Longibacter salinarum: one gene and its partner. The protein of the gene in region 1 binds, or shares a complex with, the protein of each later gene. Links are inferred from orthologs where the notes say so. Each region holds a gene or a part of one and is shown on either strand. Other genes may lie near its edges.

Region 1 (3,314 bases):
GGGAATACTGCTCTTTACATCCACGCGATGGATGTAGATGAACCCGATCGGCTCAGGCAGGAGATTCGTGACAGGCTGGAGCGGCGCGTGGTTTCTCTTACATCTCCGCGCTAGCCGCAAAGAAAACGCCCGACGTGCTCAGAGGCACATCGGGCGTTTAGTTAACGATGTTCAGGGCATTATGCGGTAGCGCTCGCCGTGCCCGCATCTGCGGCCGCAGGGCCTTGGTATTCTGCATCACCAAACGCCAGGAGGGGGAACATGATGATCGGCAAGAACACCATGGCAATGCCATAACCGGATCCTTTCCCGAAGCTTTTCGCAAGGTCGATGCAGACGATGAAGCCAAATATGAAGGTGAGGGGGGGGGGACCATCAGCAAGATGAACCACCAGCCAGGTCGCCCGATGATGTCCATCAATACGATTGCGTTGTAGATAGGGACAATCCCTGCCCAACCAGGCTTATCTGCCTTGGTGAAAATCTTCCACCACGATGCAAGCACGATCGCGATGAGGCCGAGATAGAGAAGGAAGAATGTAGCACCAAAAATTGCACCTGCGCCGTCGCTCATAGTAGGGGGCGTCGGGATTGTATAGGGGAAAAGGAGGTCGGGTTGATCGCGGACGAAAGCCAAGGGCTTCACGTATCGTCCACACTGTCACCCGTCATAATAATAGACGTAAAAGTAACAATCGACCGGACATCCTTTCCACTCATGTGTGCAGAACGTGTCGTTCTAATCCGGAAGTACGTTTCGGGGCGGTTGTCGCGTCGGACATTCGACGTCGCCGTAGCGTTCCTGAATCGCCTCGCTGGACCGGGTTTGTCTTCGCGTTATCTCCGTCTGTACGCTCTCGAATCGGGTAGAAGGAGCAAGCCTGGATGTGAGCATGATGGCGAACCTCCGACCCGCGGAGACGTACACCGAAAATTGCAATCCGACCCCGTCCCTGCCGATTTAGAGCGACGCGCAGTACATGATCGAATTAGAGAAGCTAGAGAAGATAAAACGCCGTTTTGAGGAGATCGAGCAGTTGATGGCCGATCCAGAAGTGGCCACCGACTCCTCGCGGATGCAAGAGTTAGGTCGCGAGCATGGAGAGTTGCGGGACGTTGTTGCAGCCATTCGAACGTATGAAAATCTGCTGCAGGAGAAGTCCGACCTGGAGGAGCTCGTGGAGACAGAAGATGGCGAAATGAAGGACCTCGCCCAGTACGAGCTGGAGGAACTGACCGCCCGGCTGCCGTCGGTCGAGCATGAGCTCAAGATGATGCTCATTCCGAAGGATCCAGAGGACAAGAAGGACGCCATTGTCGAGATTCGTGCGGGCACGGGTGGAGACGAAGCCGCACTCTTCGCCGGCGATCTCTTTCGCCTCTACACGAAGTTTGCAGAGAAGAAGGGCTGGAAGTACGAGGTGATGGAGATTGCCGAGGGGACGCAGGGCGGATTCAAGGAGGTTGTTTTCGGTGTCCAGGGGAAGGGCGTGTTCGGCACATTCAAATACGAGAGTGGCGTTCACCGTGTCCAGCGCGTTCCAGAGACGGAGTCGAGCGGCCGCATTCACACGTCAGCAGCGACGGTTGCCGTGCTCCCCGAAGCGGAGGAGGTAGACGTGGACATCAATCCGGCCGATATTAAGATCGACACCTTCCGCGCAACGGGCCCCGGCGGTCAGTCGGTAAATACGACGGACTCGGCCGTCCGGATCACGCACGTGCCGACGGATACCGTCGTGTCGTGCCAGGACGAGAAGAGCCAGCACAAGAACAAGGCGAAAGCCATGCGGGTGCTGCGGTCGCGCCTGTATGAGAAAAAGCTTGAGGCGCAGCGCAAGGAGCGGGACGAGGCCCGTCGCTCGCAGGTCGGAAGTGGCGATCGTTCGGCTAAAATCCGCACGTACAACTTCCCGCAGGATCGCGTCACCGATCATCGGCTGGAGGGGAGCGAGAAAAATCACGCGCTGCAGGACATCATCGACGGCGATCTCGACCCGATCATCAACGCCCTCCGTGCGGAAGAAAATGCCGAGCGGCTGGCGAATCTATAACTGCAAGTGCGAAGGGCTAAGTGCGAAGGGCTGAGTGCTAAAGAGTGCGGGTACGACGTTGGGACGTCTGGCACTTTCACACCTCCTCACTTCAACACCTAAACACCTGCCGTCCCCTTTTCCCAAAACCTTCAACGCTACGGGGCGACCTTCTTTGTTGCTTTCCGTACACATCATCTGCTGAGCGTTCCCTGCTCCTTGCAGCGATCCTGCCAGGGTCGGCCGACGAGGGGCATGATATACGTTCGTCATTCCAAAGGGAAACCAACCCAATTATGGCATCGAAGAAAAATCAGTACGAGCTCACATACGTCATCAGTGGGGTCGTCAAACAGAACCAGATCGACGACATCGTCCGCTCCATCACACAGTATGTGGAAGGCAACGGCGGTGAGATCATCGAAGTCGACGAGTGGGGCAACCAGCGCCTCGCGTACGAGATCGACAAGAAGCGTAGCGGATACTACGTCAACATGTACTTCCGCGCGCCGGGCGACCTGATTCCGAAGGTCGAGCGTCAGATGCAGATCAACGACGACATCCTCCGCTACCTCTCGCTGCGGATGGACGCCAAGATGGTCCGCCATTACGAGAAGCAGAAGAAGCGTGCCGCGCGCAAAGCGGAGGAAGAAGCTGCCGCCGCTGAAGCTGAAGCCGAAGCGGAAGGAGAGGAGGACGACGAATAACCTCCCCGGCGCGTCCGCGCCGCCGACAGACGCTTTCCATCTATTGACGACCCTATCTACCCATGGCGAATAACAACGAGCAGGATTACGAGCATATCGAGTACGTCGACTACAAGGACACGGAGTTCTTGCAGCAGTTCATGAACAACCAGGGCAAGATCTTGCCCCGTCGTGTGACCGGCGTTCCGGCACGCGTTCAGCGTCAGCTGACGGTCGCGATCAAGCGAGCCCGTCACCTCTCGCTGCTCTCCTTCGTCGAGGATAACGTCCGATAACCTCGACCCTGGGTCGCTTCCGCGGCCTGTCCGACGTACACGTACTGTTCAGAACTGTATCGCACAAACACATGAAGGTCATTCTACTCCAAGACGTCGATCACCTCGGCGAAAAAGGCGAAATCCACGAGGTGGCGAACGGCTACGGCCGAAACTACCTGATTCCGCAGGGGATTGCCCGCCTTGCTACCGACGGCGCCATCAAGCAGGCACGCGAAGAGCAGCGTCAGGCTGCCCGCAAACAGGCAGCGAAAGCCGACGAGGCACAGGATCTCGCTGACGAGCTCGAAGACATGCAG
Region 2 (3,234 bases), on another replicon or contig:
TCGACTCGAACGCTTCCACTGGTTTACGGTTGAGTTCGGGCTCATCCGGGAGAATGGAGAGAACCGGATCTTCGGTGCAGGCATCGTCTCGTCCAACGATGAAGTCACTCACGCACTGTCTGACGAGGTAACTGTCCACCCCTTCGATCCTGCTCATATTACGGAGAAGGATTACGACGTCTGGCATCTGCAGGAAGAACTCTTCTTGCTGGAGTCGTTCGAGCAGCTGGTTGACGGCTTCCGCGACTGGGCGACGTCGCGCAATCTGCTTGCGTGATATCTGCACTTAGGGCGGTGTTATCGAATACGTCCGACGGGCGCCTCACTCCATCCGGGTGAGGCGTCTTTTTGTTTTGCCCCCGTGGTTGCACTTTCATGCCAGGCCCGTTACAGATTTGTTGCTACGAGCTGGTCGCATGGCGCCGAAGGATGGAAAAATTTTCTCGACTCTGGGTTCGGGAAACTACTGCCGATGGTCCATATCTTTGAATGCATCAACCTTCAGATCATGAGTTCACATACAGACGCGACGATCATGGAGAAACGTCTATCTGCACGCATTACCGGTCGTGTACAGGGCGTAGGTTTTCGACACTTCACCACGACGCGGGCCCAACGGCTTGGATTGACCGGCTGGGTTCGGAACGAGGCGGACGGGTCCGTTCGACTGGAGGCAGAGGGTCCGAAAGATGATCTAAACACGCTTCTGGATGCGGTTCACGATGGACCCTCGTCGGCTCGTGTCGAGAATGTAAATGCCGATTTTAACGAGGCAGAAGGCTCTTTTCAGGGGTTTCGCGTCCGACGGTAGGTCGCTGGACACAGACGACATTGGGAGGGGATGAGAGCGGAAGTATAACCGTACCCTTTCATTCCTGGCATCAGCGCAGGCCGAGACATTCGGGAACGATTACGAGGCACGGATGATGGACACGAGGGGGAAAGACGCGGCAAGTACGGATGCGGGAAAAGACGAGCAGTCCTCGAGCGCTGCCTCGTCGCCTGAAAACGGCAATGGAGGGCTTCGGAGAGGAGCGGTTGCTACCCGGAGCACGTGCATTCGATACGGTACGGAGAGATTGCAGGAAGCCGGTCGGGATGCACCTCGCCGTACGGCCATCTGGCTGCTCTGCGATCTCGACGAATGCTCCCGGGCGTCGATTTATGGCTATCCGGATCAGGAGGTCGCGTCTGATGTTGTGACACGCTTCATTGACGCAATCGAGCGACGGGCCAGTGGTGAGCCGCTGCAGCACATCCTCGGGTACAGCGAGTTCTTTGGGCTCCGACTCCATGTCTCCCCGGACGTGCTCATTCCTCGTCCGGAGACCGAAGAGGTGGTAGAGTATGCGCTGAAAACGCTCCGCGGCGTCAATGCTCCTCGCATTTTGGATGCTGGGACGGGTAGCGGCTGCATCGCACTGGCGTTAAAATCCGAGCGGCCAGATGCAGATGTCGTCGCCTGCGATGTGAGCGAGTCTGCCCTGGAGGTGGCTCGAGCGAACGCTAGAGATCTCAAGCTTGATGTCGATCTTCGACGGGCGGACATGCTGCATCCGGATTTTCCGTCAGCGCTTGGCACATCGTATGACCTGCTCATTTCCAATCCACCGTACATCCCGGATGAGGAAGCCGAATCGCTTTCGGACACGGTGCGCGAATACGACCCTCATCTTGCTCTCTTTTCTGGGGACGATGCCCTTCAGTTCTACCGCCAGTTGGCCGAGCACGCGGATGTGATGCTGTCGCCCGGCGGTTGCCTCATTGTCGAAACGCATGCGCACTACGCCAGCGGGGTGGCAGACGTATTTGCTCGAGCCGGTCTAACGGACGTTCAGATTGAGCAAGACCTGGGGGGGCGACCACGGATCGCCCGGGCGTCGAAGCCATCTGCGGATTAATTACGGCCGTTTTTGAATACGCGAGCCGCCTCCCTGTGCATCACGGCGTGTAAATCCGCGGTTCCCTCGGGCGTCTCTGCGTATCCGCCCGAGAGAAGGAGGACGACGGGAAGGTCTCGATTGCGTATCTGCTCGAGCACGTATCCGTCGCGGGCGTGCAATCCGTCACGAGAGAGAGCCATCCGGCCGTATCGGTCGTCCTTCATCACGTCGATGCCGCCGAGGTAAAAGACAAGATCGGGTTGGGCGGCATCGAGGACGGCGGGCAAATAGTCGGCGAGGGTCTCAAGGTATGCGTCGTCCTCTATATCGTCCTTCAGTGGGACATCAAGTGAGGACGGCGGCTTGCGAAAGGGGTAATTCTTTGCCCCATGCATCGAAAAGGTGTAGACCGAGTCATCGTCCCTGAAGTAGGCCGCATTGCCATTCCCCTGGTGAACGTCGAGGTCGATCACGAGCGTTCTCTGGACCCAGCAGGCACTTTTGAGTACGCGGATCGCTACCCCCACGTCGTTTAAGACACAGAAGCCCTCTCCGTGTCCGGGCATCGCATGATGCGTTCCGCCGGCCAGGTTGGCGGCTACGCCATCTTGCAGGGCCATGAACGCCGCATTGATGGTGCCCTGTACGGCCAGACGTGAACGGTAGACGAGTTGCCTGGACCACGGGAGTCCCATCCGCCGCTCCTCCTGTCGAGAGAGCGTGCCGTCTGCGAGAGCGGAAAGATACTCGCGAGTGTGGACGCGGAGAAGGTCTGCCCAGTCCGCCTGGCGCGGGGAGACGATGTCTGATGGGTCCAGAAGATCCTCTCGGACGAGGATGTTGCGCAGGGCTGGAAATTTACCCATCGGGAAAGGGTGCCCCTCGGGTAGCGGGACGTAGTACCCTTCAGAATAACTCGCGCGCATGGATGAGGGCAGTAGAGAGAAAAGCAGACGCTGTGGTTGGACGAGCCACGACGCAGGTGGTTCATCGCATCGCGTGTTCTAGGCGACACAGTTTCGTAAATTGAATCATGTCTCATTCGCGTTCATTACCCGGCAAGACTCCTTTACCGGTAGCCCCCGCGAGTACAGGCTTGTCGACACGGAAACCTGTAATATGAAAACGACGATGAGCCGGTGATTTCTATTTGTAGATATACGAACGGAGATCGTGAATGAAAACACACCTGTTCAGTATACGCACGTAAATTTATAGTTGTGACTATATGTTACTATTTTTTTGTAGCGTTACGATTCTTCTACTCGTTTGTATACTCGCGGAGTCTGCTGAGGGAGCGAGAGCCCGTATGCGGTCTGCGTTGCAGGGACGGCGTCTGCATTCCATTCGG

What was found.
Region 2: the proteins of prfA (region 1) and prmC are in contact, whole or in part, in a crystal structure (PDB 2B3T), measured with the Escherichia coli proteins. The link is inferred for Longibacter salinarum from one-to-one orthologs.

What each region holds. Positions count from the first base shown.
Region 1 is NZ_PDEQ01000001.1:173,748-177,061, forward strand. The notes cover bases 26-3,017. They hold prfA (peptide chain release factor 1), read left to right. Parts: upstream 26-980; coding sequence 981-2,054; downstream 2,055-3,017. Other genes in these bases: CRI94_RS00670 (Na+/H+ antiporter subunit E), read left to right, coding at 26-114; CRI94_RS18115 (DUF5684 domain-containing protein), read right to left, coding at 158-574; rpsF (30S ribosomal protein S6), read left to right, coding at 2,330-2,740; rpsR (30S ribosomal protein S18), read left to right, coding at 2,803-3,015. Also shown: more of CRI94_RS00670, read left to right, coding at 1-25; rplI (50S ribosomal protein L9), read left to right, coding at 3,087-3,314. UniProt on the Escherichia coli protein: Peptide chain release factor 1 directs the termination of translation in response to the peptide chain termination codons UAG and UAA.
Region 2 is NZ_PDEQ01000003.1:49,372-52,605, forward strand. The notes cover bases 1-2,912. They hold prmC (peptide chain release factor N(5)-glutamine methyltransferase), read left to right. Parts: upstream 1-923; coding sequence 924-1,901; downstream 1,902-2,912. Other genes in these bases: CRI94_RS06585 (phenylalanine 4-monooxygenase), read left to right, coding at 1-277; CRI94_RS06590 (acylphosphatase), read left to right, coding at 509-811; CRI94_RS06600 (histone deacetylase family protein), read right to left, coding at 1,898-2,809. UniProt on the Escherichia coli protein: Methylates the class 1 translation termination release factors RF1/PrfA and RF2/PrfB on the glutamine residue of the universally conserved GGQ motif, i.e. on 'Gln-235' in RF1 and on 'Gln-252' in RF2.